DNA from 3 places in the Rossellomorea sp. NS-SX7 genome. Region 3 is predicted to be linked to each of the others. Evidence: riboswitches for the same ligand, from Rfam matches in the RefSeq annotation. Region 3 holds a riboswitch; each other region holds the start of a gene.
What was found. A riboswitch is a leader RNA that binds a small molecule or an ion and turns the genes downstream of it on or off. The one in region 3 is predicted to bind S-adenosylmethionine.

Region 1 (9,959 bases), 2.0 Mb from region 3:
TCAACTTGGGTTGTTTTCAATGCTTCATGCCTTATAACAATGAAATACATGCGACTTTCGAAGGTTATCGTTCCATTTATTAAAAATACATTCCACTTTTGTAATATACAATCCACTTTTAAAAATTACATTCCACTTTTCTGATATACGAGCAACTTGTCGAATTTCCTTTATTTTCATTATTCGATTAAACAGAAAAACATCGGGTAGTCCACCGTCCATATATATAGAAGAAACAAAAAAAAAAACGGAAGGTTCGATGATTGCGCCCCTTCCGCCTTCTTGTTTATTGTTTCAATTGATTAAGTTCCTGCACGGATTGCTGAACAAGTGTCACAGCCTGGCTCATTGCAGCCCCGCCTCCAAATGCCGCAGTGACGCCGACCGCTTCCAGGATTTCCTGCTCTGAACATCCTTCATCCAGGCAGCCTTTGGTATGGTAGATGATACAGTATTCATCCTGGGAATATAGGCTGATCCCGAGAGCGATGAGCTGCTTCTCTTTTTTCGTAAGGACACCTTCTCTAAAGCAGTGCTCAGTGAACGTATTATAATGCTCCGCAAGCTCAGGCATTTTCTCCGTAAATATCCCAAGCCCCATTTTATAATCATGAAGTGCAGCTTCTGTTGTGTTTCTTGGTTCCATTTGCATCGCATTCAGCTCCATTTTCGAATTAGATTATCGAAAATAGTATGGTCGTTTCGTCGAATTTTTATGTTATCAAAATGCATTCCGCACTAAAAAGAACCCACGGCGCGCCGCGGGTTCTCATCATTTCATTTATTCTTTTACAGGGACGACTGCTCCATCCCATTCGTTCGAGATGAACTCCTGGATTTCATCAGAACGGAGAGCTTCAACCAATGCTTTTATCTCTTCCTTGTCCTCATCGCCTTTATTCACGGCGATTACGTTGACGTAAGGTGAGTTTTTATCTTCAATTGCAATCGAATCTTTCAACGGATTAAGACCTGCATCAATCGCATAGTTTGAATTAATCAATACAGCATCGCCTTCTTCATTTTCATACAATTGAGGCAGAAGGGCCGCTTCATATTCGTAATCAAACTTCAGTTTCTTTGGATTTTCTTCAATGTCCTCAAGCGTTGCTTTCGTTTTGTCCACTCCATCTTTGAGCGTGATCAAGTCTTTTTCTTCAAGGAGGGTAAGGATACGCCCATGGTCTGCCACGGAATTACTCATCAAGATCGTCGCACCTTCAGGCAGGTCTTCTAATGAATCATATTTCTTGGAGTACACACCGATAGGTTCGATATGGATACCGCCAGCGTTTTCAAAATCATAACCGTGCTCTGCTTTTTGAGATTCCAGGTACGGGATATGCTGGAAGTAGTTGGCATCCAGGTCGCCGTTCTCCAGATCTTTGTTAGGCAAGATGTAATCTTGGTACGTTTCGATCTTCAATTCGATTCCTTTTTCTTCAAGAATCGGCTTTACTTCTTCAAGGATTTCTGCGTGCGGGATATTTGAAGCTCCCACCACCAATTCCTTCTGCTCCTCGCTTCCTCCAGTTGAACTACCGCATGCTGCCAATCCAAAAATACTTGTTGCTGCAATGACTCCTGCTACCCATTTTTTCATGTTGTTTCTCTCCTTTATCTTTTGTCTAATTTATTTGTAAAGAAATCACCAATGATTTGAATGGCGAACACTATGATCAAGATCATAATGGTTGCCGCCAGTGTCACATCTTCACGGCTTCTCTGGAAACCATCCAGGTAAGCAAGGTTCCCGAGTCCACCCGCTCCAATGACACCTGCCATCGCTGTATAACCTACAAGTGCAATGGCTGTGACCGTTATACCTGAAATTAAAGCCGGCATTGATTCCGGCAGCAGAACCTTCAGGATGATCGTACTCGTCTTTGCCCCCATTGCTTTGGCAGCTTCAATTACGCCTTTATTCACTTCCCGGAGCGCGATTTCGACCATTCTGGCGTAAAACGGTGCCGCTCCAATGATCAATGCCGGCAGAGCAGCATTTGCTCCGCGGATCGTATCCAATAAGAATTTAGTAAACGGAATCAACAGTACAATCAAAATGATGAAGGGAATAGATCTAAATACATTCACCACAGAGCTTGTTACTGTGTAAGTAAGCTTGTTTTCCCACAGATTTTCTTTGGAAGTCAAAAATAATAGGATCCCGAGAATGATACCTAATACAAATGTGATAAGAACAGACATCCCGGTCATATAGAGGGTTTCTGCCGTTGCTTCCCAAAGTTTTTCCCAATCGACATTTGGAAATAGAGTTTCCATCATCCTGCCATCACCTCCACTTTCACCAGCTGGCTTTCAGCAAACTGGAGCGCTGCCCTGAGCTCTTGCTCTGCTCCGTCCAAATGAACAAACAGTGTGCCATATGCTCCTTTTTGTGTTTGAGAAATCTGCCCTTGAAGGATATTCACTTCAAGGTCAAACCTCCTGATCAGCGATGTGATCAACGGCTGACCGGTCGATTCTCCCACAAAAGTGAACTTTAGTACTTTCCCTGTTGGATAACGGTTGCTCAACTGTTCAACCACTTCTTCTGAGTCCTGATCCTGTGATACTTCTTTTACAAAACGCTTCGTTACTTGCTGCTGAGGATTACGGAATACTTCAAGTACATCCCCCAGCTCTGCAACTTTTCCATTCTCCATGACTGCCACACGATGGCAGATTTTTTGAATGACATGCATCTCGTGAGTGATCAGAACGATCGTCAGCCCAAGGCGTTTATTGATATCGACCAATAAGTCGAGGATGGAATCAGTCGTCTGCGGATCCAGTGCAGAAGTTGCCTCGTCACAGAGAAGCACGCTTGGGTTGTTCGCCAGTGCCCTTGCAATCCCGACACGCTGCTTCTGGCCTCCACTCAGCTGTGAAGGGTACGCATCCCCTCTTCCTTCCAGTCCTACCAATGTCAGCAGCTCATTGGCTCTTCGGCTTCGTTCTTTTTTGGAAACACCTGCTATTTCCAAAGGAAACTGAATATTTTCCAGGACTGTTCTTGACCATAATAAATTGAAGTGCTGAAAGATCATCCCTATGGACTGCCTTACTTCACGTAGCTTCCTGCCTTTTATTTTTGACACAGTCTGCCCGTTTACATCGATTGCTCCTTCAGTCGGAACCTCGAGTCCGTTCAACATCCTGATCAGCGTACTTTTCCCTGCACCACTGTAGCCGATCACCCCAAAAATTTCACCTTCCTGAATGGAGAGATTTACTCCATCCACTGCTGAAATGGGCCCTGCTTTAGATTGATAAATTTTCTTCACGTCTGAGATCGTAATCATGCTGCCAATCTCCTTTCTTTTCTTTAGTAAAACGACCGTTATAATAAGAATTAAAACTTCTCTCATCGACAATGCAGGCGCCAGGCACATTAGGAAACAAAAAAAACCTTTCCGCAGATAAGCAGAAAGGCATAATCATATGACTATCCTTCCTCTTATCTTTCAAAGCATGAGCTTTGAGTGAATTGGCACCATTTCAATAAAATTGACGGTTGCCGGGCTTCATAGGGCACGTCCCTCCACCACTCTTAATAAGAGTAAGTCTTATATATTAAGTTAATGAGTGTAAAGTCTCAGAAAATTTGCTACAAAAGTGATTCTATCACCACGTAAATGGGGTGTCAATTCTTTTTTTCAGAAGATTGGAGTAATCGCTATATTTCAACAGTTTCTTTTTTCGTGGATCTTGTCAGCCACAAAACAGACTCGACGAACAGCAGAGGCCGGTAACCTCCCTTGACAGACAGTTGATCATTCTCAACCATTCGAGACAAAAGTTCTTGCCCTTTCAACACACTTATGATCATTTCTTCATTTCCATCAATGACAAATTGAGGCTCGCTTTCAGTTTCGTCTTCCATAATAGAGCATCTTGTATTTGACAGGGATATGGTGTAGCGCTGATCTTTACATTTAAATTCAAGAATGAATGGTTCTGAAGGAAATAACAGCTGCAGATGGTACTTCGAATGACATCGTTCAATTAACGTCTCTAAATAATTTTTCATAAATACCCTCCCGCGAATCTTCTTACTACTACTTAATTCTACTTATGGGTATTTTATCCTTTTTTAGTCGCTCGACATGATTTTGAACAGATCTTGAATTACTGTCGAAATAGACAGTTTTGAATATTCAGAATATAAATTCCGAGCAATTTCTATTTATTTCCCAAGAAATATGTCCTAGTTTGTAGAAAGCTTTTCCCTATTCCAGCTATTGCAGCGCGTGTGGTGCCTCGCACGAAAAACACAAAATAAAAAGACCTTTATCCAAAGGTCTCCGTTTTTTTAAACATTTCATATAGATAGGGAACAGATTGAAAGGCATAGATCCTTTCCCTCTCCTCAGAATTTTTATATAGAATCAAACAAGGCACACTTTCAATCGACTGTTCTTCTGCAAACTGTGGTAAGTAATTCAAATTGACTTTATCAAAATGAAAGGATTGCGGAAGCTTTTTCACGACTTCCATCATTTTGCCTGCTACCTGGCATGTCCCACACATCGGGGTGTAGAGATACACGGCCGTAAGCTCATGTGTGTTTATGGAATCATATAGCGCGCTTGTACTACTTACCTCATTCAACGTCAACTCATCCTTTTTTCCAGATATTCCGTGTGTACATCAATATTGGCACCAATCAGTACAGAGGCCAAGTGATATTCAGGCGCAGAGGCCACTTCTTTATACATCCGGTCGATATATAGGTGCTCTGCCTCCGGAAATTCACGCTTGAATTGTTTCCGCAGCTTCTCTCCTGCATGATCGGCATCAACCAGTATATAAACATCTCTTTGTTCCAGCGAATCAATCAGTTCGTCCATTTTTGTAATGCTGATGGTTCCATTTGTACAGATAATCTCGATCGGTTCTTTAATGATGCCTTCAACTTTTCGTTTATCCGTTGTACCTTCTACGATGATTACTTTTTCATCACCAATTTCAAACATTGTCATCACCTTATCTTTCAGAAAATAAGATTAGGATAGTATATTCAATTAATTAGAGATGATGTCCACTACTTACTTATATCTTCTCATTTTTTTTTGGAAATAGAAAGAAAAAAGACTGAAACCTATATGAAGAGTCATTGAGGTCCAAAGTTGCCTATTGCTTACTCGAGTTTAGTGAAAATAAACAAAAGGGTGCCAGTTCTGTCAGGAGAAGTCTGGCACCCTTTATCGGAAATTAACACCATCCGCCTTCATCGCAGTCAGTATAACGTGCTTCATTTCCTTCTGTGGCGGTGTAGTTCTGAAAGATCTTATTTTCTCTCGCTTCGTAATTAGGCTCCATAGATATCCCTTCTAAAGGCACAGCCATCCTGCCGATCGGCTGATTATCGAGATACAACTCCAGTTCTCCATTTTTAAGTTTTCCGGTCACACGGTCTGTGACATCGAGTTTCTTTGGTTCAAGCGTCATAGGGGTCATCCTTTCTTTAATGGCATCTACCATTAGAATGCCCCAAATGAAAAACAAAACACCTCGAGAATATACTCAAGGTGTCTTCATGTTATTAACCTTCGTTAATCATTTCTTCATATTGTTCTGCTGTCATAAGCTTGTCCACTTCTCCAGCATCAGTTGGTTCAACTACGATCATCCAAGCTTTTTCATAAGGAGACTCGTTTACAAACTCAGGGCTGTCAGCAAGTTCATCATTTACTTCAACAACCTTACCTGTAACCGGTGCATACAGCTCAGAAACAGTTTTAACTGATTCAACGCTTCCGAATGGTTCGTCAGCCGTTACTTCGTCGCCTACTTCAGGCAGTTCAACGAATACGATATCGCCAAGTTCAGATTGTGCAAATGCAGTAATTCCAATACGTACTTTTTCCCCTTCGGTTTTGACCCATTCATGTTCTTCAGAATAGCGAAGATCTTTCGGTGTACTCATTTCAAATCCCTCCAAATACTTGGTATACAACCTAATATTGACACACTCTTTTATAAAAAAGCAAGAAAACAAAGTGTTTCCTTCAAAACTTTTTATACGCTGTTACAGGACCTTCCAATTGCAGCTCATACAATATGAATTGACCCTTATTTCCAAGTGTCTTCAAACGTTTCTTCTTTGAATCCAACCGTCACCTTTGAACCATCTGTCGTGATCGGACGTTTGATCAGCATGCCGTCTGATGACAGGATCTCAAGCAGCTCTTCGTCAGAAGCATCATTCACTTTATCCTTCAATCCAAGCTCACGATACTTTTTCCCGCTCGTATTGAAAAACTTTTTCAACGGCAGCCCGCTTTTTTCATACAGACTTTTCAACTCGTCTTTGGACGGGGGATTTTCAACGATATGTATTTCATTAAAATCTGCGTTATTGTCTTCAAGCCATTTCTTTGCTTTCCGGCAAGTCCCGCATTTAGGATATGAATAAAAAGACAATGACATGTTACCACCACCTTTCGATTTTGCTGTTAGAATAAATCCTTGGATATTAAAAACTCAGGGAACTGGAAACAAGGTAATTCACCGTTCCCTGAGTTAGTGATACATCTATTAGACTAATTTCGACAACCTTCGTTATTTTCCTTCTTTTGCAGAAAGTTTATTCACAGTGATTTTCGATTGTACCAACCAATTGTTTTAGTAGTTCCACCGCATTATCTAGCTCTAGAGAATAAAAACGCTGCGTCCCTTTTTGCTCCAGGGATACGAGCTGCTGATCTCTCAGTATCTTTAAATGGTGAGAGACAGCCGGCCGGGAAAGTGTAAGGTGCTCAGTGATTTGGTTGACCGTCAACGGTTCTTTTTCGGCCAGAAGGACAATGATGTCCTGACGGTATGGATCACTTAATGCTTGAAATAAAGGAGTACAAGCACGAAATGTTTCAATGGCTTTTTGCCCCATAATTTTCTCCCTTCTATTTCATTCAGCTTTCATTATATCCGTTCTTGGACTTTGCGGACAATATTTGTAACCATTTTACGCGGCATGAATCGTATCGATCCGGCGAGCAATCTGTTTTTCACACCTGGTATGATGACCACTTTCTTTTGATCAGCCATCTGCTTATATGCTTCATCTACGACTTCCTCTACAGTCATGACTCCCGATTGGAAGAGTTTTGATTGTTGAAGTTCTGCTGCATCGCTGAACCCCGTTTTTGTAGCACCCGGACAAAGTGCCATCACCTGAATCCCGTGTTCCTTCCACTCATTCGCAAGTGCTTCTGATAACGACAGGACATACGCTTTTGTAGCATAATATACGGACATTAACGGTCCTGGCTGAAAAGCAGCGGTTGAAGCAACGTTTAAAATTTGCCCGTTTTTACGCTTCACCATCTCTTTTCCAAAATACTTGCTAAGCTCTGTCAAAGCTGTGATGTTTACTTGAATCATGTCTACTTCTTTTTCTAACTCTGTCTGTTCAAACTCTCCGAATAACCCGAACCCGGCATTGTTTATAAGAATATCAACTTGAATTCCTTTTGCTGCAACATGTTCGTATATCATCCGGGATGCCCCCGCCTCTGCTAAATCAGCCTTGATCACATGTGCTTTGATGTTGTATTTTCCTTCTAATTCAGTTGCAAGAGAAAGAAGCTTATCCTCACTTCTCGCTACAAGCACCACATGATGGCCGTCTTGTGCAAATTTATGACTGAAGTGCAGCCCGATTCCGCTTGATGCTCCAGTGATCAGTACTGTTTTCTTGTTCATATATATTTACCACCTTTATTTTGTTATGTTTAAACACTTAAACGTTTAAGTGTTTAAACATATAGTAATTGTTGTTGGGGGATAAGTCAAGAGAACAGGTATTATGAATGGAAAGGAGTTTGCACATCAAGTGTCATTGGGGATTGAAGGTTGGTTGATTGGATTGAGAGGCTGGTTGACGGAATTAAATGAGTAGTTGATGGAATTAATTGAAATTGTGACGGAATTATATTGAGTTGTGATGGAATTAATTGAATAACTGACGGAATTAAATTCATGTGTAACGAAATTAATTGTATATCTGACAGAATTAATACATTCCCGCTAAAATCAAAACCCAAAACATAAAAACAGACCCCCGCCAAGCGGAGGCCCATCCCTTCATCATCATGATTCATTTATCAAACTACATACTTCTCAGCATCAATCAGCTTCTCAGAAGCTTCACGCTTAACAGCAATCACATTGATCGGTGTATGGCGTGTGAATTTACGAAGTGCTGAAAGCATCATGCGCAATGTGTCGCCCTGTTCTGTCGCCACAAGTGTTTCTTTGGCATGAGCTTCAATTTCATTGAACGCTTCCTGACAGAAGATTTGCGTGTAAAGAAGTTTTTGTTTCGCTTTTTCAGCTCCACTCTTCTCAAGCGCTTTTTCTGTACGAAGGACGACGGATTCCATTGCGTATGCATTCGAAACGATATCTGCAATGTTCACAAGGATTTCCTGCTCTTTTTCAAGTGCCTTGCCGAACTTCTGAGCAGCCAAACCAGCTAGCATCAAGCCGATTTTCTTTGCGTTTTTCACAAGATATTTTTCCTGCGCCAATGGCTCGTCGCCAACTTCTTCTGGCATAAGCATCATCAGTTCTTCCTGAAGCGCCTGTGCTTTTTGAAGTAGCGGCAGTTCACCTTTCATTGCTTTACGAAGGTATGTCCCTGGTACAAGAAGACGGTTGATTTCATTCGTTCCTTCGAAGATACGGTTGATACGGGAGTCGCGGTACATTCTTTCAATCTCATATTCCTGCATGAATCCGTAACCGCCGTGAAGCTGAACGCCTTCGTCGACCACATAGTCCAGTACTTCCGTTGCGAAGAATTTATTCAATGAACACTCGATTGCATATTCAGCGATCGACTTAGCAACTTCCGTTCCGTTCTTGACTTCTTCATCCGTAAGTTTGCTCATACGGTCTTCGAATAAGCCTACAGTACGGTATACGGAGCTTTCAGCTGCATACAATTTCGCTGCCATCGTTGCTAATTTTTCCTTCGTCAAGTTGAAAGAAGAGATCGATGTCTTGAACTGCTGACGCTGATTTGTATATCCAACCGTTACTTCAAATGCACGCTTACTTGCACCGACAGCACCTACACCAAGCTTGTAACGGCCGATATTCAAGATGTTGAAGGCGATGATGTGACCTTTTCCTGCCTGGCCAAGAAGGTTTTCAGCAGGAATTTCAGCATCTTCCAGAATTAAAGTACGTGTGGAAGAACTCTTGATTCCCATTTTCTTTTCTTCAGGACCTGTAGATACGCCTGGATAATCTTTTTCAACGATGAATGCCGAGAAATGCTCGCCGTCGATTTTCGCATAAACGACGAATACATCAGCGAAGGCAGAGTTTGTGATCCATTGCTTTTCACCATTTAAAATATAGTGTGTACCCGCTTCGTTCAGTTTCGCAGTCGTCTTCGCACCCAGTGCATCAGATCCTGAACCTGGCTCTGTCAAAGCATAAGCCGCAAGTTTTTCACCTGATGCCAACGCTGGAAGGTACTTTTGCTTTTGGTCTTCATTACCGAAAAGAACGATCGGAAGAGAACCGATTCCGACATGGGCACCGTGGGAGATGGAGAAACCGCCTGCACGGGACATTTTTTCAGCAATTAGTGCCGAGCTCACTTTATCAAGTCCAAGTCCGCCGTACTCTTCAGGAACATCCGCCCCAAGGAGACCAAGTTCACCTGCTTCTTTCAATAATCGTACGGAATGGTCGAACTCGTGGTTCTCAAGGTTGTCGATGACTGGAACCACTTCATTCAGAACATAATCCTCTGTTGTTTTTGCGATCATTTTTTGCTCATCAGAGTACTCTTCCGGTGTGAATACTTGTTCAAAGCTCACATCTTCAATTAAAAAGCTTCCACCCTTAATCAATTTGTCTGTTTGATTTGCCATATTTGACATCCCCTTAACGTTTTTTATAATTGAGAAACTTTAAAACGTAGACCGTTCCTTTCC
Region 2 (9,959 bases), 400 kb from region 3:
CTCTGCCATGCATGATCCCCCTTTCACCTCTACAAATGATGGGTTATAAAATCCCCGCAAAAAGAGCTTTCCTTGTTGTTTTTCACTGCGCTTATGAGAATATAGTACTTCATTACTTTATTCCCAAATCCACCTTTATATTTCTGATTTTTCAGAAAACCAAATCTATAAAACTGCTTCTTCTAGTAATTGCCTATAGACGCTGCAATTGGGGAGAGCCACGTTTAAAGCGGGCGAGTTTATCATTCATGAGGTAAGTACCCCTTCCAAAACAGCACCAGCTTCTTCAAATCCACTCCCTTTTCACTACTTCTATTGTACCATTATCCATTATAAAGGTTCGTATTCTATAAAAATTATCCATTCAATTTTCAAAAATGTAAAAGAATTCATTTTAATGTATATTCATTAAAAATTTCATTTGATTTTCGTTATTTTTTCTCGCTTCTACACCTATTAGGGTATATAATGTAAGAAAGGAACTTTTTTTTGAATTTTATGTCGATTTAACGAATTGTCTGTTACAGTATGGATACTCTTCCGGGAGATCTCACAATTAAGAGCCAGATGAAATTTTAAGATAGTATTAAAAGTATGGCTTTTTTAGCCGATGGCCATTTAATTGGGGAGTTGATGAGGATGGAAAGAAAACTATCGAGATCAATGATAGAAGTCCTATCGGTAAAGAGTGCGCGAGAATTCTGCATAAACATGGACATGACGCCGAGTATATCGAATATCTCCATGATAACCGGTTTTTCGGAAGAAAAGATCCTGGAACTTATCGAACTTGACTTTCCAACATGTCCTTCTTCACCCAAGAAAAAAAGCATGATATAAAGGGACCTGAGAAAGGAGCTGGATTTATGAACCGTCTATCCGATTACCACTTGCTTGCTGCATATGACAATAGTGTAAAGCTGCAATTGGACCCCTTGTTCATAAACATGCTCAAACAAGAAATCATTACGAGAAAACTCGATAATCTTAATTTAGAAAAAGTAAAAACACATAAAGAGAAAAAAGAGTAAGCACCCTGTCATTGACAGGGTGCTTTCGAATTTTTTCAGTATGTTATCTGGTATAACAGTTTTCTATCATCATATAGGAAGACTGTGAAAAGCGCCTCCACTAAAGCACATTAAAGTAACGGGCTTCAGGATGGGCAAATACCATCGCCGTAACAGATGCTTCCGGCTCCATCATACATCCATCCGTCAATTCGATGCCGATCCGTTCAGGTTTTAGAAGCCTGAAGAGTTTCTGCTGGTCATCAAGGTCCGGGCAGGCAGGGTAGCCAAATGAAAAGCGCTGACCTTGATAGTTTGTTCGAAAACGGTCCTGCATCGTAAAATCAACCGGATCGGGAAAGCCCCATCTGCTTCTCATCATTTCATGAACTCTTTCCGCAAGTCCTTCAGCTGTCTCCAGTGCCAGTGCCTGAATCGCATGGCTTTCCAGGTATTTCCCTTCCTCCTTCAATACCGCAGCCCATTCTCTGATCCTGCGGCCGGCTGTAACCGCAAAGAAACCGACATAATCCATCTCACCGCTATCTACCGAACGAAGATAATCCGCTAAACACAGATGCTGGTTTCGATTTTGCCGCGGAAAATGAAATCGCTCAATTTCTTTCGTGACGTCATCAGGGTCATAAATGATGACATCATCCCCTTCTGCCTGAGCAGGGAAAAATTGATAAAGAGCTGAAGCATGAATAAGACCCTCATTTTTTGCTTTATCAAATAAATCATCCGTAATTTCCTTGATCCTGAGTGTCCGTTCATCTTCTTCTTCCAGAAGCCTTGTAATCTTCCCTTTGATTCCGAGATGATGACCAAGAAGCATCTGCTGATTAATATAAGGATGAATTTGATTCAACGAAAAATCTTTAATGGTATGGGGCCTTAGATCAGGTGGAACATGTACCTGTACATCTTTTGATACCGTTGAACGGACCTTGACTGCAACCGACGATTGATTTACAGATTCTTTTTCAACACTGTTACTGCCTTCGAGAATCTTCTGTCTGCTTTCTTCTTCCCACTTCTTTCTCGTCCCTTCATCTTGAACCCCATTGATGATGCTTAATCCATCCATGGCGTCTTTTGCATAGAGAACAAGTCCTTCATATTCTTTCGCTATTTTGTTAGTGGTGAATTTCCTTGTCAGTGCCGCGCCTCCTACGATGATTGGCACCGAGATGTTTGATTGCCTCAAATCTTGTGCTGTTACGACCATCTGCTGTGCGGATTTCACCAACAGTCCTGATAGTCCGACAATATCAGGCTTTTCTTTTCTAATCACTTCAATTAATTCTTGCGGCGTGACTTTAATGCCCAAGTCTTTCACTTCATACCCGTTATTGCTAAGGATGATGTCCACCAGATTCTTACCTATATCATGAACATCGCCCTTTACTGTCGCAAGGATCACTTTTCCTTTAGAAGAAGATGATGCTTCATTCTGTTCCATATGCGGCTCCAAAAAGGCGACAGATGCTTTCATGACTTCGGCACTTTGGAGTACTTCTGCCACGATAAGCTGATTATCATTGAATAAGCGTCCCACTTCACTCATTCCATCCATTAAAGGACCATTGATGATATCCAGCGGTGCACTATATTGTTTTAGAGCCAGTTCAAGGTCAGGAATCAATCCTTCTTTTGTCCCTTCGACAATATAGTGAGCAAGTCGTTCTTGGAGTGTCATCGTATTGACGGGTATTTTCACTTCTTTTTTCTTTCCACGATAAAATTCAGTGAAAGCTGCAAGAGTCGCATCCGTTGTTTCAAACAAGAGCTTTTCTGCCTGTTCCACCTCTTCCGCCGGAATGGAAGCGAACCGTTCGAGTTTCTCTGTGTTCACAATCGCGTAATCCAGCCCTGCTTTCGTACAATGATATAAATATACGGCATTTAGCACTTCCCTGCCGACCGGGGGCAGACCGAAAGAGACGTTGCTTATCCCGAGTATGTGCGGACAATCAGGGAGCAGCTCTTTAATTTTCTTGATTCCTTCAACGGTGGCATTCGCCGATCCTATATATTGTGCATCCCCTGTCCCTACAGGAAATACAAGAGAATCGAAGATGATATCCTGTGAAGCGAGTCCGTATTTCCCCGTCAACAGTTCATGGGATCTTAGAGCGATCTCGACCTTTCGCTCTGCCGTCACTCCCATTCCCTTTTCATCAATGGTGCCTACTACCACTGCAGCTCCGTACTTCTTTATGAGCGGAGAAATTTTTTCAAATCGTTCTTCCCCGTCCTCCAGGTTGATGGAGTTGATGATCACTTTACCTTGTGAGTATTTCAAAGCCGTTTCCAGAACCTCTTCATCGGTAGAATCGATGACCAGGGGAACCTTCACCTTTTTCACGACTTCCTGGATAAAGGTATTCATATCTTCCACTTCATCCCGGTCCGGATCGGCCACACAAATGTCGATGACCTGGGCTCCGTTTTTCACCTGTGCCCTTGCGATTTCTGAAGCTTCTTCGATTTTATTCTCGGCTATCAATCGCTTGAATTTCCTTGATCCAATCACATTCGTCCGTTCACCCACCAGGATGGGGCGGTTGTCCTTGTCCTCATATAAAAATGGTTCGATTCCTGATACGGCATGAGCATGTGATTCGTTCGGTATCCTTGGCTGAAATTCTTTTGCCAAGTGAGATAAAGCACGTATATGCTCAGGAGTGGTCCCGCAGCATCCCCCTATTAGGTTCAGCCACCCTTTCTCAAGAAATCCCCGCATTTTTAAGCTGAGCGATTCCGGAGTTTCATTATAATTCCCTTCCTCATCAGGCAGTCCTGCATTTGGATAACAGCTAACATAAGTCGTCGCTAAATTTGAAAGAGACCTAAGATGGTCCCTCATAAATTCTGGTCCAGTCGCACAGTTCAACCCAACCACCAGAGGATTCAGATGTTCAAGCGACAAATAAAAAGCTTCTATATTTTGGCCTGCCAATGTGGTACCCATGGGTTCAATGGTTCCGGATAAAAGAATGGGGACTTCCCTTCCACTCTCTTCACAGGCTGCCCGGATACCCAGGTTGGCTGCTTTCACATTCAACGCATCCTGACTTGTTTCGAGTAAAAGAACATCGACTCCACCATCCAGAAGTCCTTTCGCCTGTATGCGGTAGTTTTCTGCTAATTCATCGAAACTGATCCCCCCTGTTACCGATAACGTCTTAGTCGTAGGCCCCATAGAGCCTGCTACGAATCTTGGCCATTCATCAGTCGAGAAGGAATTTGCCGCTTTTCTTGCAATTTCAGCGGCTGTTTTATTTATTTCGTAGGCTTTAAAGCCTAAATCATACTCATCCAGTACAACGGGAGTACCTCCGAATGTGTTCGTTTCAATCACATCCGCTCCGGCCCGCAGATATTCACTGTGGATATTGTAAATGACTTCCGGAACAGTGAGGACAAGATGTTCGTTACACCCATCAAGTTCCTCACCACCGAAATCTTCCGGAGATAAACTAGCTTCCTGCAGCATCGTTCCCATAGCCCCGTCCAGTACTAATATTTTCTTTCTAAGCTGTCTTTTAAATAATGCGCTGGCCATAAGGAACCTCCTTTTCTGTCCCGGCTTTTCCTTTCATATGCTGAAGCAATTCTATGCTCATATCATAACGGACAAATGGGGTAATCAGATAGATACCGTTAAACAACCTAAGTGCGGTGTCCAATAGTTCCTTTGCAATTTCCATTCCGACTGCCCTTGTATGAACAGGGTCTGTACCTGCATCCTTCATTCTCTTTCTTGTTTCTTCAGGAACCTTGATTCCGGGAACTTCATGGTGAAGGAATTCTGCATTCCTCGAACTCAATAAAGGCATGATCCCGATGAAAATCGGGGTGTCCAAATGTTTGGTAGCTTCATAGACTTGGAATAGTTCTTCCACTCCAAATACCGGCTGAGAAATAAAATAATCGGCTCCTGCAGTTATTTTTCTCTCAAGGCGTTTCACAGACGCATCCAAGTGTCTGAAATTCGGATTGAAAGCAGCACCGACTGAGAATTGTGTCTTTTGCCTGAGTGACTTGCCTGAAAATGATATTCCTTCATTATTTTGTTTGATCAATTCGATCAGTTCCAGACTTGATAGATCGTATACGGAAGCTGCCCCCGGAAAGTCCCCAATCTTGGCGGGGTCGCCTGTAATCGCTAAAATATTGTGGATCCCCAGTGTGTGCAGGCCCATTAAATGAGATTGAAGACCGATCAGATTACGGTCACGGCATGTAATATGAACCAATGGCGTGAGGTCGTATCTTTCCTTTATCATTGTCCCGATGGCGTCATTACTCACTCTCGGAGATGCCAACGGATTATCTGCAAGGGTCAATGCATCAATCCCCTCTTCCTTTAAAGCTTGAGCACCCTTGAAGAACAAATCTGTATCAAGGTGCTTCGGAGGATCCAGCTCGACAATCACCGTCTTCTTCTCTTTCACTTTATGATGCAGGAGCTTTTCTTTTAAAGGCTGAGATGATAGTTGTACTGATTTTTTGGTCTTCACTATTTTTTCCGTCACAGGCACCCTGCTTTTTAATTTCTTTGACACAGCCCGGATGTGCTCAGGAGTCGTTCCGCAGCACCCGCCTATGATCCTCGCCCCTTGTTCACGCAGTTCGTTGCTGATATCCCCGAAATACTCAGGTTCGGCAGAATAATAGAATCTTCCTTCTTCATAGTTCGGCAGACTGGCATTAGGATAAACGGATAGAAAAGCTCCCTTGGGAATCGGGACTTCCTCCAAAGAAGAAACCATATGGTACGGTCCCATCCTGCAATTGATGCCGACAACATCTGCACCGAGCATTTCCAGCTGATGAAGTGCATCTTTAACATTCATGCCATTCTGAAGGACTCCCGTTTCATGCAGCGATACCTGTGCAATGACGGGAAGATCGGTTTCCCGCTTTGCAATTTTAAGGACTGTCGTCAATTCCTCAAAGTCGTAATACGTTTCAAGAAGGATTCCATCGACACCTTCAAGAAGCAAACAGTAAAGTTGTTCCCTGAAGCTTCTTTTAATTTCCTCCAGGGGAATATTTTGCTTGATCGCTCTGATGCCACCAATGGTCCCTGCAACATAGGTGTGATCCCCTGCAGCCTTTTTGGCAAGTCTGGCCGCTGCTGTATTGATTTCTTTAACAGAATCCTCCAGTCCGTAACGTGAAAGTTTTTCATAATTTGCTCCATACGTATTGGTCTGGATGATATCTGCTCCTGCTTCGATATAATCTCTGTGGACCTTCAAGACTTCCTTGGGGTGTGAAAGGTTCAACTCCTCAAAACAACGATCCACTCCGTATGAATACAGGAGAGTCCCCATTGCTCCATCTGCTATTAAAATTCTATCTTTCAAAGATTGTATCAGCGGTTTCACTCGATCCCTCCTTCTTTATTAAAAATTGATGACTTTTTTAATAGGTGCTTCTTTAAGAGAATGAAAAGCCTGGTCAAGGTCCTGTATCAGTTCATCTGCGTTCTCCAATCCGACTGATAACCTCAGCAGACCATTTGTGATTCCCCGTCTTTCTCTTTCCTTTTCCGGCATGGATGCATGCGACATTTTTGCCGGGTATGAAAGGATGGATTCAACTGCACCCAAGCTTACTGCAAATACCGGAATATCTAATTGTTTAGTCAATTTCCTGACTTCTTCTTCACCTTTTAAGCGAAAAGATAGAACAGCTCCAGGTCCTTTTGACTGCCGGACATGGATTTCTTGGCCTTTATGATAGCTCAGTCCCGGGTAATACACTTCCTCCACTTCCTCTTTCGATTCTAAAAAACGGGCAATCTTATAGGCGCTTTCGGATGACTGCTTCAGGCGGACATGTAATGTTTTAAGACCTCTCAATAAGAGCCAGCTGTCTTGCGGTCCCAAAACAGCACCAAATGAATTTTGTAGGAAAGAAAGTCTCTGGGCTATTTTTTCGTTTCCGGTCACAGCGAGTCCGGCAAGTACATCACTGTGACCTGCCAAAAATTTAGTTGCACTGTGCAAAACCACATCCACACCAAGTGATAAAGGCGTTTGCAGCAGAGGGGTCATGAACGTATTATCCAGAAAGGTCAGACAGTCATTGGCTTTTGCCAATTTTACGACCCCTTCAATATCGGTGATGTTAAGTAAGGGATTCGAAGGAGTTTCGATATAAACCACTTTTGTATTGTGTCTGATCGAGCGGGCCACCTCATGAAGATCCCGCATGTCAACAAAAGAATACTGTATACCAAATCGATTCAATACCTCTGTGATCAATCGATAGGTGCCCCCATATACTTCCTCCGAAATGAGGACATGGTCCCCCTGGGAAAGCATGAGGAAACTGGTTGAAATGGCTGCCATGCCAGATGAAAAAGCAAACCCTTTAATACCACCTTCGAGTTCTGCAATTGTATCTTCCAACGCTTCCCTGGTCGGATTTCCAGACCGGCTGTAATCATACGTCCCAAATCGGTCAAAATCATTCTGATGAAAAGTGGTTGCGTGGTACAGTGGTGTAGAAACCGCTCCAGTATGGGCATCGTATCCGTGAGAATGAAGCAGGGAAGTTTGCACTGAGTACGTTTTTTCACTCATGTATAAGCACCTCTCCTCTTAATTGATTGAACACGTTCTCCAAATCTGAAATGATATCCTCCACATTCTCAATCCCGACTGAAAACCTCAAGAGTCGGTTACATATACCGAGTGTAACCCTTTCACCTTCAGGAATATCAGCATGGGTCTGGGTTGCAGGATACGTAATGAAGCTTTCAACCCCGCCAAGACTTTCAGCGAACGTAATCACCTCTAATTTCTCAAGGAAAGGCCCTACCCATTCTTCCTTTGAGATCCGAAAAGACAGCATTCCGCCTCTGCCGGTATATAGGACATCAGTCACGCAATCGTGATGAGTCAAATACTCTGCAATTTCAATCGCATTTTTTTCATGCCTGGCCATTCGCAAGCTAAGGGTTTTCATGCCGCGGAGTAACAGCCAACAGTCAAATGGTGAAAGTACGGCACCGATTGAATTCTGAATGGTAAATAGCTTCTCTCCCAATTCTTCATTTCTGACGATGACCGCACCCGCAAGCACGTCATTGTGACCGCCTAAATATTTTGTAGCACTGTGAACGACGATATCGGCACCTTCTGTAATTGGCTTTTGCAGGATTGGCGTGTAAAATGTGTTATCCACAATCAGCAATAACCCGTTTTCTTTTGCGATGGAGGAAACGGTGGAAATATTGGTTTCATTCATTAATGGATTGGTTGGAGTCTCGATGAATATCGCTCTGGTCTTTTCGTTTATCTTCTCGACAACACGGCTTTCTTCATGAGTATCCACGAAATGAAACCTGATACCATATTGACTTTGATACTGTAGGAATAAACGATAGCTTCCCCCATATAAGTCCTGGGAGACAATTAATTCATCTCCAGATGAGAATAGGCTCAGCACAGCCTGAATGGCTGCCATTCCCGAGCTGAAGGCAAAAGCTCTATTGCCTTCCTCCAAAAGGGCGAGTGTATCTTCCAGAATGGACCTGGTGGGATTTCCAGTCCGGGAATAATCAAATCCTGATGATTGACCGATCCCCTTGTGCTCATATGCCGTTGACAAGTGAATGGAGGGACTTACAGCTCCTGTCCCTGCGTCCGTACGATTTCCTGATTGAACGAGAATGGTATCGATGTGTTTTTTCATATTTTTCACTCCTTTTCTTATTTAACGAAAAGGGATATAAAAACAAAAAACCTTCTTATCAATATAAGAAGGTTTCAGTCGTTCATTCTCCCTCTTATCGTCCAAGTTGAATTCAACTTGCTGGAATTAGCACCATGCCATAGCTGGTTGCTGAGGTGTCACAGGGCCAGTCCCTCTACCTCTCTGGATAAGAATCTATTTGGTTTTATGGAAATCAACATTCACTTTGCTAAAATAACTTCTTCATAACTTACAACATACTTTATTAAATGTCAATGAAAATTATGAATACTTTAAAAAATACATCAATTCATCTGAAGGTTATTGCAAGCCGATTTTTATTTTTACTTCTTCCAAAAACGGCCTGGCTTTCTGTCTTGCTTTTTCCGCACCTGCTTGTAGAATTTCATTAAGTTTTTCAGGTGTTTCCATTAATTCATTATACTTTTGCCGCGGCTCTTCCAAGCGTGCATTCATCACGTCAAACAGTTCTTTCTTCGCTTGGCCCCATGAGATTCCAGATGTGAAACGCGACCTCATTTCATTTATTTGATCTTCTGCAGCAAACTCTTTATATAATGTGAAAATGATGGAATCATCCGGATTTTTCGGTGCCTCAGGCGGCGTGGAATCCGTCTTGATCTTATTGATCAGTTTTTGCAGTTTTTTCGGTTCCTCGAATAATGGAATGGTATTGTTATAGCTTTTACTCATTTTTCGACCGTCCAGACCCGGGAGAACAGCGGTTTCTTTCTCGATCACATGTTGGGGCAGAGTGAATGTATCACCATAGGTATGATTGAAATTCTCAGCGATATCCCTTGCGATTTCAACATGCTGTATTTGATCCTTCCCGACTGGAACAAGGTCAGTTTGGAAAAGCAGGATATCCGCAGACATTAATATCGGATACGTAAATACCCCCATATTCACACCAGTATCTGATTCTCTCCCTGTGTGAGCATTTTCCTCGACAATGGACTTATATGCATGTGCGCGATTCATCAGTCCTTTTGGTGTAAAACAGGCTAGAATCCAGCTTAGTTCAAAAATTTCCGGAACATCCGATTGCCTGTAAAAGATTGCTTTCTCCGGATCAAGCCCCAACGCCAACCATGTTGCCGCAATCCCCCTGCTGAGCTGGCTCATTTCCTCTTTGTCATGTATCTTTGTAAGTCCGTGATAATCCGCTACGAAATAAGCAGGCTGATACATTTCGTTTTGAGCAAG
Region 3 (9,959 bases):
AAAAAACAGATATGGCTTCCCTGAAGGACTCCAATCCTCTGAAAGGGGAATATTTGTGATTACTTGGTGATTTCACTGCTTGCATCATCGTATTTACGATATGTGGAGGTGTTGGCTGATCGGGATTCCCCTGCCCTAAATTTATTACATCGTGACCTTCTTTCAGTACTTTCTGGACGTTTGCTGTCAATGATGCAAAAAATTGCTGCGGCAGCGAGTTTATGCGCTCTGCTTTTTTAAAGGTTGTCATCTCTTCACCTTCTACACTTTTTTGAAAATTATTTACTTTCAAATTCTAGTCACAAATGATATAACGTAAAGTAAAGATTGTAAAGTATATTTTTCATAGACTTATAAATGAGGTGTTAATTTGATAACGAATATCGGGCTCGCACAAATGGATATAACATTTGGCAATCCTTCTGAAAATAAGAAACGGGTTCAGCAATGGGTAAAGAAAGCGATGGAAGCAGGCTGTGATACCGTCGTATTTCCTGAATTGTGGACGACAGGTTATGATTTAACGAGAATCGGGGAAATCGCCGATGAAGAAGCACAAGATATTTCTGACTTTCTTTCAGAACTGGCCGCGCGCCACTCCATACATATTGTCGGCGGATCAATTGCAAAGAAAACAAAAGAAGGGATTTCCAATACTCTTCTCGTTTTTGATAACAAAGGGAATATGATAAAACAGTATGATAAACTCCATTTATTCAAACTGATGGATGAACATCATTACCTGCTTCCCGGTAAAGAAGATGGCTCATTCACACTGATGGACACTGAGATGGCCGGTATGATCTGCTATGATATCCGCTTCCCGGAATGGTTTAGAAAACATGCCATCGGAGGGGCTAAAGTTGTGTTCGTGGTTGCACAATGGCCAGCAGAAAGGATTACTCATTGGAAGACCCTTTTATTGGCAAGAGCCATTGAAAATCAATGTTTCGTCATTGCTTGTAATCGTGCAGGCAGTGATCCAAATAATGAATTTGGCGGAAATTCATTGATTATCAGTCCCTGGGGGGAAATCATTGCGGAAGGAACCCGCGAAGAAGAGTTAATCGTCTCTGATATCGATTTGAATGAAGTGGAAGAAGTAAGAAAGAAGATACCGATTTTTCAAGACCGGCGTCCTGAATTCTATTAATTTTAAATTTTCCCAAAAATCCATTGACTCTATGTTTCAAAAAATGGTACTATTCAAATCAAACAGCGTGAAGCCATTTAAACTAAATATCACTCTTATCAAGAGCTGGCTGAGGGATTTGGCCCTGTGAAGCCCAGCAACCGACCGTAATACCGTTGTGAAACGGGGCGCAATATGCGCCGGATTATTCCATAAGGCACGGTGCTAATTCCAACAGAAAGAACACCTTTCTGAGAGATAAGAGGCGAATAAGATCCGATCTTTAAGCCTCTTTCCATCAATGAAAGAGGCTTTTCTTATTACCCATATGAAAAGCCTCCAAAATCAATTTATCGATTTAGGGGGAACCATTATGTCAATCAGTCCTGTCACAGGTTATCAATCGTTAAATGAACAAACCGCACTGGATTTAGCAATCAGTCTGAACTTCTTTGAAAAAGGAGCGGAATTGACCTGCCGTGAAATCGGGGATGGAAACTTAAACCTGGTGTTTCAAATAAGTGAAAAAGGCAGAAAAGGAATCATCATGAAGCAGGCTTTGCCTTATGCAAAAGTGGTTGGCGAAAGCTGGCCATTGACGGTGGACCGCGCCAGAATTGAAGCAAATGCGTTGAAACTGCAGCAAACACATGCCCAAGATCATGTCCCCCAGGTATACTACAGTGATGACAAACTTGCTGTCACTGTTATGGAAGATCTAAGTTCCCTGACGATTGTACGTTCAGGACTGATGAGTGGAGTCACCTACCCACTTTTGTCTGAGCATATCGGGACCTTTCTGGCAAACACCCTTTATCATACATCTGACTATGCCCTGCATCCTTTTAAGAAAAAAGAATATGTCAAAACCTTTTCCAACCCTGAACTATGTAAGATTACAGAGGATCTTGTTTTGACCGATCCCTTCTTCAATAGTGAAACGAATGATTATGAGGAAGAACTGCTCCCTCTTCTCAAGGAACTGTGGAATGATTTCAGTCTGAAACTTGAAGTGGCGAAATTGAAGAAAAGTTTTATTACAGAGAGTGAGGCCCTGTTGCATGGTGATCTTCACACTGGAAGTATTTTTGCAGATGAAAATCATACGAAGGTGATTGATCCTGAATTTGCTTTTTATGGACCGATCGGCTTCGATGTCGGTCAATTCATTGCAAACCTGATCTTCCAGGTAATTGCGAGGGAGGACAGTAAAGGAAAAGATGAAATCCTCCAGCACATCACCATTACATGGAACGTTTTCTCAGAAACTTTTTCGAGACATTGGCAGGAAAGCGGAGATGCATACACCAAGGTGAATGGATACTTGGATTATGTATTGAATAAAGCCTTTCAAGACAGTGCAGGATTCAGCGGGTGTGAACTCATCAGGAGAACCGTGGGCCTTGCACATGTTGCAGATCTTGATTCCATTCCAGATAAAGATAAGAGATTACTGGCTAAAAGTACCTGTCTTTCTTTAGGAAGAGAATTGATTCTGAAAAGGCATACGTTCTCAACAATTGAAGAACTTACAGAATTCATACGAAATCATACAACATAAGGAGCCAATCATGACGCACACAACCACCATTCCGACATCATTCATTTTTCGAGATGATCATTTAGAACTATTAAACCAGCAAAAGCTGCCTCATAGAGTTGAATATCTTCAACTCTATTCGCTAAAGGAATTCTATGACGCAATCGTCACATTGAAGGTAAGAGGAGCGCCCGCGATCGGTATTACTGCCGCCTATGGGCTTGCTTTATCCATGAATCGATATGATACAGGATGCCTGGCTGAATTCATGGGAAAATTCAAAGAGGATAAAGATTATTTATTTTCCTCCCGGCCCACTGCAGTAAATTTGGGATGGGCACTGGATTCGTTACAGAATGCAATTGAACGGGCACAGTCTGTCAATGAAGCAAAAACAATCCTTCTGCACTCAGCCATTCACCTTCATGCCGAAGATGAAGTCACATGCAGGAAAATCGGAGAGTATGGCCTACAATTACTAAATGATAAAAGCACCATCATGACCATCTGCAATGCAGGATCAATCGCAACCAGCAAATACGGGACAGCATTGGCACCATTTCATTTAGGGTCTGAACAAGGTAAAACGTTCCATGTATATGCCTGTGAAACACGACCAGTTTTTCAAGGTTCACGTTTAACAACCTGGGAATTGCAGCAGTCAGGTGTAAACGTAACACTAATAGCAGACAGTATGGCCGCACATACGATAAAGGAGAAAAATGTAGAAGCTGTGATTGTAGGGGCAGACAGGATAGCTGCAAATGGAGATACAGCAAACAAGATCGGGACATCAATGCTCGCCATTTTGTGTAACCATTACGATATCCCATTTTACGTGGCAGCTCCTTCTTCTACATTTGATATTACCCTTCCTTCAGGCAGCAGCATCCCGATTGAAGAGCGTGCCCCGGAAGAGCTGACTGAAATAAATGGTCATAGGATTCCCCCTCGGGATACACTTGTATATAACCCTGCGTTTGATGTAACCCCGCATGAATTAATTACAGGAATCATCACCGAAAAAGGCATCCTTACCCCTTCCTATGATGAAAGCATCAGAAAAGTGATCTCTCAATCCTAACAAAAAAACCTTCCTTCACCGGAAGGTTTTTCACATCCAAACATCACTTATATAAGGGAGTGGATCCCCACATTTCCTTTGGATTCAGTTCATAAATACCATTTTCCCTGAACATGAACTGGTGGATGATGAACTCCCTCCTTAAGGTTGCAAAATCGTCATGAAATTGCTTGATGTACTCATTGATTTCTTTTTCACTGTATTTTGTCCCAACCTTCAATCCTTCTACCATGTGTTCAAGCAGGAAAAGTTTCTTCTTTTGTTGAGCAGGTATGGATTTCAATCTTCCATTCTTCTCCATGAAGTTATTCAACACTTTTTGTTTCTCTTTCAGTATTTTATCGTGCATTTCAGGATCCCCTTCCCCTTTATTCGTGAAGCGATCAAGGACACTTGCATGATGCGCCAGCACTTTTTTGTTTAAGAAATAGTAAATCGTATTCTTTTCCCTTCTGGAGTATACGAGATTGCATTCCTTCAGTTTGTTGAGATGATGTGAAATTGTAGGCGCTGTCAACCCCAGTTTTCCTGCGATAGCCCCGACATGCAGGGAGTCCGCTGACAGGAGATGCACAATTTTTATGCGCGTGGGGTCACCCATTGTTTTATGAAAAGCCACTTGTTTATCCAGCTGCAACTTTAATCCTCCTCACTAATTAGATTACCATCTAATTAGATAATAATCTAAATAGATAAAAATGACAATAGATATATGAATAACACCACCTTTTATACAAATAAAAAAAAGCATTTTTCCGTAGAAAAATGCTTTATACATTACTTCGCTTGTTCAAGGTTCAGCAGGATTCCTTTCTTATCTACTTGCTTTCCGGCATAGCCGGTCAATGTATTGTTCTTCCCTATCACCCTATGACAAGGTACGATGATGGGAAACTTATTGGCTTTATTGGCTTGTCCTATTGCCCTGACTGCTTTTGGCCTGTTAATACGTACCGCTACGTCCACGTATGAGCAAGTTGATCCGTATGGGATTTCACTTAACGTTTTCCAGACTTCCTGTTGAAACTCTGTTCCTTGTATTTTGAGAGGGAGGTTAAATTCTTTCCTCTCTCCTCTGAAGTACTCTTCCAATTGACGCTCAGCTTCTATTAATATTGGGTGCTCTGTCTCTGTGGCAGCTTGGTCTTCAGGGGCAAACTCCAACGATAACAACTTGTCGTGATCAGCCTGGATCTCCAAGACACCAATCGGACTTTCCACAAACAGCGAATAGACAGACATGAACGCTCATCTCCTTACATCTTTGGTAAATAGATATGAAAAACAGTGCCTTCTCCTATTTTACTTTCCACTTCTATTCTACCGTTATGTTCTTTTATTATATTAAAGCTTACCATCAGTCCCAGTCCAGTTCCACGTTCTTTCGTCGTATAAAAAGGTTCACCAAGCTTTTTGATCTTATCTCTTGAGATCCCGCTTCCTTGATCCCTTATTTCTATATGGATGAAGTCATTTTCCATTTCATGGATGCCAATAGTGATTTCCCCTCCCTGAGTCATCACTTCAATGGCATTCTTGATGATATTGATGAACACTTGCTTCAATTGGTTGGGTTCTGCGTAAATGGGCGGCAGTCCGTCCTGATACACTTCATTGTACTGAACGTTATGCATGGTGGCCTGTGCACTCAACAATTCAACGGTGTCTTTCATGATCTTTATGAGGTTTGTTTCCTGATACTGAACAGCCTGCGGTTTTGCCAGGACAAGGAATTCAGTAATGATCGACTCGATCCTCTGCAATTCTGATGTAATGACATTAAAGTACATTTCATGATCTTTGCCAACACTGTTTTCCAACAATTGAATAAACCCTTTTAGAGCAGTCATTGGATTACGTATTTCATGGGCAATGCCTGCTGCCAGCTCACCTACCACACTCAGGGTATCTGACTTTCTCAACTGTTCCTGCATCTCTATTTGCTCCGTGATGTCACGGATGATCGTTAAATTGAGATTGGACAGCAAGTTATATTTGGATGATAATTCGATATATTGCAGCCGGTCATCATGTGAACGGAACGTTTTTAAGAAGCTTGACTGCCCCTCTTCTTTTAACTGCACCAAATAATCATGATAAGTCTCGTCATCGGCTTTGATGCTTAATATTTCCCGCACGTCTTTCCCGATTAAATGATCTTTGTCGAGATGTAATATTTTGCTTGCCTCTGGATTTGCATCAACCACGACATAATTATGATTCGTCAGGAATAAACCATCCAATGATCCTTCGAATATTTTCCGGAACCTTTCTTCACTTTCCCTCAGTTCCTTTTCCATCTGGTATCTCTCGCTTACGTTCCTGAAGATCGTCATATTGTAGCCATCCACGGAATGAAGCTTGGAAGTGAACTCCAGATGCTTTAATTGGTTATTGGGCATCAGGAAGAGGACTTCATCCCTTACTGCACCGCTTTTGTACAGCTGCTCCATGACAAGCTCGAACTTTTGGATCTCCAGAGGATAGACGAAGTCTTTGATTCTTTTAGATAAAAGTTCGGATAAAGAGCATTCAAATATCTTGAGAGCTGAGGCATTCGCTTTTAACACTCTACCATCCTGGTCCCACAGGACGATTGCATCGATCGCCTCCTCAAATAACCCTTTGAATAGTTCTTCATTTCTTTTCACCTGAATTTCCATTTGCCTTTTTTCCGTTACATCCCTGAGGATCGCCATATGAAGCTTATGGTGAACAAATGGGCTTGTGGTAAACTCTACAATAGAAATTCCATTGTCCCTTTTGATCGGGATTTCCCCTCTTGCTTTTCTGTTTTTAGAAAGCAGTTCTTTAATTTTATCTATTTTATAATGGGAATTCTCAGGTATGAACGAGCGTACGTTACGTTTAATGATCTCCTTTTTATATAGACCTACTTGCTTAGAAAACGCCTGATTAACATCATTGATATTTCCCTCGAGGTCGAAAAGGATAATTCCTTCCGATGCATTCTGGAAAATATTCGAAAGGAGATGGACATTGAGATGATCTTTTCGTTCGATTTCTTTGGATTTGGTCACATCTTTAAAGTACAGGTACGCATTAGTAGAAACGGATGATTTTTTGAGAATCAATTCTATATGGATGATTTTATCGCATTTAGTATTCATAAGCGTCTCGTCTTCAAGAGACTTTCCTGACTCCATTACCTCTTGATAATGGGCGACGATCGGTGAGGGTACAGATGTAAAAAAGCTGTTGAACAGTTGGCCGGTCAACGATGCAGGTTCAGTTTTCAATATGCTGCATGCTTGATCATTGGCATAACAAATTTTCATTTCATTATTAATGACAAACATTGCCATAGGTGACGCTAAGCAAATCTCCCTATCGACAGGATGACATTCTTCCTTATATAACTGATTTTCCAACTTGCTGCTTTTAGTCATTTCTACATCCCCCTATATTGTTAAAAGACGACTTTCGGCTTAACTGCAATATTGTTTGAATAGTACCTTATGTTATTGGTGATAATTAACAGTGAAATTCAGGTTTCCCACGTTGTATCCTAGGGTAGAAATTTAATTAGCGTATATTTTTGACAAAAAGACGGTGATGATTTATGAAACAACGTGATTCTTATTTTGATAATGCAAAATTCATTTTAATCTTTTTAGTGGTCTTCGGCCACCTAATCCGGTCATATATAGAGAGCGATCCCGTTATCCTCTCACTTTACAAGACGATTTACACATTCCATATGCCTGCTTTCATATTAGTTGCAGGTTTATTCGCAAAAGGGTTCTATAAAAAAGGCTATATAGGAAAACTCGCTAAAAAGTTGATTCTGCCCTATATCGTGTTCCAGCTCATCTACACCATTTACTATTATTTCTTATATGACAAATCATCTTTTGAACTTGATCCATTGAACCCGCACTGGTCATTATGGTTCCTGATCAGCTTGTTCTGCTGGAATGCACTGCTGTACGTGTTTATTAAATGGTTTAAATTCAAGCCGGTGATGGGATTGTCAGCAGCATTTGCTCTCGGACTGCTGATCGGTTTTATCGACGAGGTCTCAACTTATTTAAGTTTATCGAGAACATTTGTCTTCTTTCCTTTTTTCCTATTGGGCTACTATATGAAGAAAGAGCATTTTGAATATTTTCAAACCACTAAAGCTCGTGTTTATGCAGGGATAATGTTCGTACTGGTATTCTTAGGAATGTACTTCGTTCCGGAGTTTTCAGACAAATGGCTGCTTGGATCAAAGCCATATGGAGATTTCGAATGGAATGATGTCATCAGCTTAGGAGTCAGGGCGATTGTATATACCCTGAATATCGTTATGATTTTCAGTTTCTATACGTTTGTACCAAGCAAAGAGCAATTCTTTACAAATTGGGGAAGAAATACACTCTACGTATACTTGCTTCACGGCTTTATTATCCGTTTGTTCAGGGTAAGTGAGATAAAGGATTACATCGACCCCACTGCAAGTCTATTGTTGCTGCTGGCTGTTTCGCTCGTTTTGACGATGATGTTTTCGACGAAGCTTTTTACATCCATTACCCAGCCGATCATTGAGCTGAAATCGACAAAACTTCAAAAGTTCCTCTCAAAAAGAGAGATGAAAACAAGGTAATACCAAAAGCGGAGGCGGCTCGTTCAGCCCCGACAAGCATAAGCTAAATGGGCCGGGAAGGCGTTCTTTGCCTTCTTGGACCATTTAGCTTATGACCCCGAGGGGCTAGCCGCCGCAGCTGGATGATACCAAAAGCGGAGGGGCTTTGACCAGAGGCGACAAGCTTAATGCGATTCCACCGGAAAGGCGTTCTTTGCCTTTTTGGTGGAATTGCCTTATGACCTCGAGCCTCTAAGCCCCGGAGCTGGATGACATTACCTCTACACCGATAAAGGGCTGACCACATATACAATGGGTCAGTCCCTTTTTTTAATATAAGAAAAGCAATATATACCAAAAGTTATGTCAAAACTTATGTTTACACTTTATATAATTCGGAATATTTCTCTAAAATCCTTCCTATTCAAACAATAATTTCGAATTACTTTTAGACAAATATTGAGCTTTTTCTCTCCCTCCGATAAAATGGGTAGAGCAGTCTTCCATACGTTGTTTCACCCATTTTATGAAAGAATGGTTTTATATGAAAAATCATCCAGCAAAAGATGGAATGATGAAATTAAAGAAGGAGTTATTCTTAATGAAGAAAGTCGTATTAAGTACGTTAAATGCAAAATATATTCATACCAATCTGGCCATTCGCTGTCTAAAGGCTTATATAGAGCCCGACTATGAAGCAGAGCTCGCGGAGTATACGATAAAGGACCCGATCCTGAACATTGCTACTGATCTGTTCTCAAAAAAGCCGGATGTCTTAGGATTCAGCTGCTATATTTGGAATATTGAAGAGACAATCAAAGTCATTCAAGTACTCAGAAAAATCCTCCCAGAGGTCAAGATCGTTCTTGGCGGTCCTGAAGTCACTTATGATGTCCCTTACTGGCTTGATCGTTTGAAAGGCGATGTGGATTTCATCGTACTTGGTGAAGGTGAAGAGACCTTTAAACAGCTCCTTGAGCAAGTCCATGGTCAGGAAGATTGGTCTATGGTTCATGGGATTGCCTATTTAGAAAATGATAAGCCTGTCGTAAAACCGCAGCAAAATAAAATTGATCTGCGCAATGTTCCTTCTCCCTTCAGATTTGAAGAAGACCTTCCTTACCTTTCCAAGAGGGTTACCTATATCGAAACGAGCAGGGGCTGTCCATTTCGCTGCCAGTTCTGCCTTTCTTCGATAGAAGTAGGCGTCAGGTACTTTGACCGAGAAAAGGTAAAGGATGATATCCGTTTCTTAATGAAGAACGGAGCAAAGACCATTAAGTTTGTTGACCGCACATTTAATATCAGCCGTAGTTATGCGATGGAAATGTTTCAATTCCTGATTGACGAGCATTTACCGGGCACTGTCTTTCAATTTGAAATCACGGCAGACATCATGAGGCCGGAAGTCATTGAATTCCTTAATCGAGAAGCACCTGCTGGTCTATTTAGATTTGAAATCGGTGTGCAGTCGACCAACGATGAAACCAACGATCTTGTCATGAGAAAACAAAATTATAAAAAGCTTACAAGAACGGTGACCATGGTTAAAGAGGGCGGAAAAATCGATCAGCACCTGGACCTGATTGCAGGGTTACCCGAAGAAGATTATCAA

Region 1: linked by a shared signal. The riboswitch ahead of ACUXV2_RS16100 (methionine ABC transporter ATP-binding protein) and the one ahead of mtnK (S-methyl-5-thioribose kinase) in region 3 are both predicted to bind S-adenosylmethionine.
Region 2: linked by a shared signal. The riboswitch ahead of ACUXV2_RS07830 (methionine biosynthesis PLP-dependent protein) and the one ahead of mtnK (S-methyl-5-thioribose kinase) in region 3 are both predicted to bind S-adenosylmethionine.

What each region holds. Positions count from the first base shown of each region.
Region 1 is NZ_CM128249.1:3,213,286-3,223,244, forward strand. It holds gene ACUXV2_RS16085 (carboxymuconolactone decarboxylase family protein) at 287-652, opposite strand; gene ACUXV2_RS16090 (MetQ/NlpA family ABC transporter substrate-binding protein) at 782-1,603, opposite strand; gene ACUXV2_RS16095 (methionine ABC transporter permease) at 1,618-2,286, opposite strand; gene ACUXV2_RS16100 (methionine ABC transporter ATP-binding protein) at 2,283-3,305, opposite strand; SAM riboswitch class I at 3,458-3,563, opposite strand; gene ACUXV2_RS16105 (SCP2 sterol-binding domain-containing protein) at 3,680-4,033, opposite strand; gene ACUXV2_RS16110 (thioredoxin family protein) at 4,294-4,614, opposite strand; gene ACUXV2_RS16115 (toprim domain-containing protein) at 4,617-4,979, opposite strand; gene ACUXV2_RS16120 (YusG family protein) at 5,218-5,454, opposite strand; gene gcvH (glycine cleavage system protein GcvH) at 5,549-5,932, opposite strand; gene ACUXV2_RS16130 (arsenate reductase family protein) at 6,079-6,435, opposite strand; gene ACUXV2_RS16135 (ArsR/SmtB family transcription factor) at 6,593-6,895, opposite strand; gene ACUXV2_RS16140 (SDR family NAD(P)-dependent oxidoreductase) at 6,928-7,710, opposite strand; gene ACUXV2_RS16145 (acyl-CoA dehydrogenase family protein) at 8,112-9,896, opposite strand.
Region 2 is NZ_CM128249.1:1,609,194-1,619,152, reverse strand. It holds gene ACUXV2_RS07860 (alpha/beta fold hydrolase) at 1-9, opposite strand, end outside; gene ACUXV2_RS07855 (hypothetical protein) at 640-840, shown strand; gene sda (sporulation histidine kinase inhibitor Sda) at 867-1,031, shown strand; gene metH (methionine synthase) at 1,132-4,581, opposite strand; gene ACUXV2_RS07840 (bifunctional homocysteine S-methyltransferase/methylenetetrahydrofolate reductase) at 4,562-6,412, opposite strand; gene metC (cystathionine beta-lyase) at 6,431-7,615, opposite strand; gene ACUXV2_RS07830 (methionine biosynthesis PLP-dependent protein) at 7,608-8,729, opposite strand; SAM riboswitch class I at 8,821-8,923, opposite strand; gene ACUXV2_RS07825 (tryptophan--tRNA ligase) at 9,051-9,959, opposite strand, start outside.
Region 3 is NZ_CM128249.1:1,207,557-1,217,515, reverse strand. It holds gene ACUXV2_RS05920 (aminotransferase class I/II-fold pyridoxal phosphate-dependent enzyme) at 1-250, opposite strand, end outside; gene ACUXV2_RS05915 (carbon-nitrogen family hydrolase) at 371-1,153, shown strand; SAM riboswitch class I at 1,246-1,397, shown strand; gene mtnK (S-methyl-5-thioribose kinase) at 1,506-2,693, shown strand; gene mtnA (S-methyl-5-thioribose-1-phosphate isomerase) at 2,704-3,756, shown strand; gene ACUXV2_RS05900 (DUF2087 domain-containing protein) at 3,800-4,393, opposite strand; gene ACUXV2_RS05895 (methylated-DNA--[protein]-cysteine S-methyltransferase) at 4,534-4,998, opposite strand; gene ACUXV2_RS05890 (PAS domain S-box protein) at 5,013-7,166, opposite strand; gene ACUXV2_RS05885 (acyltransferase family protein) at 7,340-8,365, shown strand; gene ACUXV2_RS05880 (B12-binding domain-containing radical SAM protein) at 8,946-9,959, shown strand, end outside.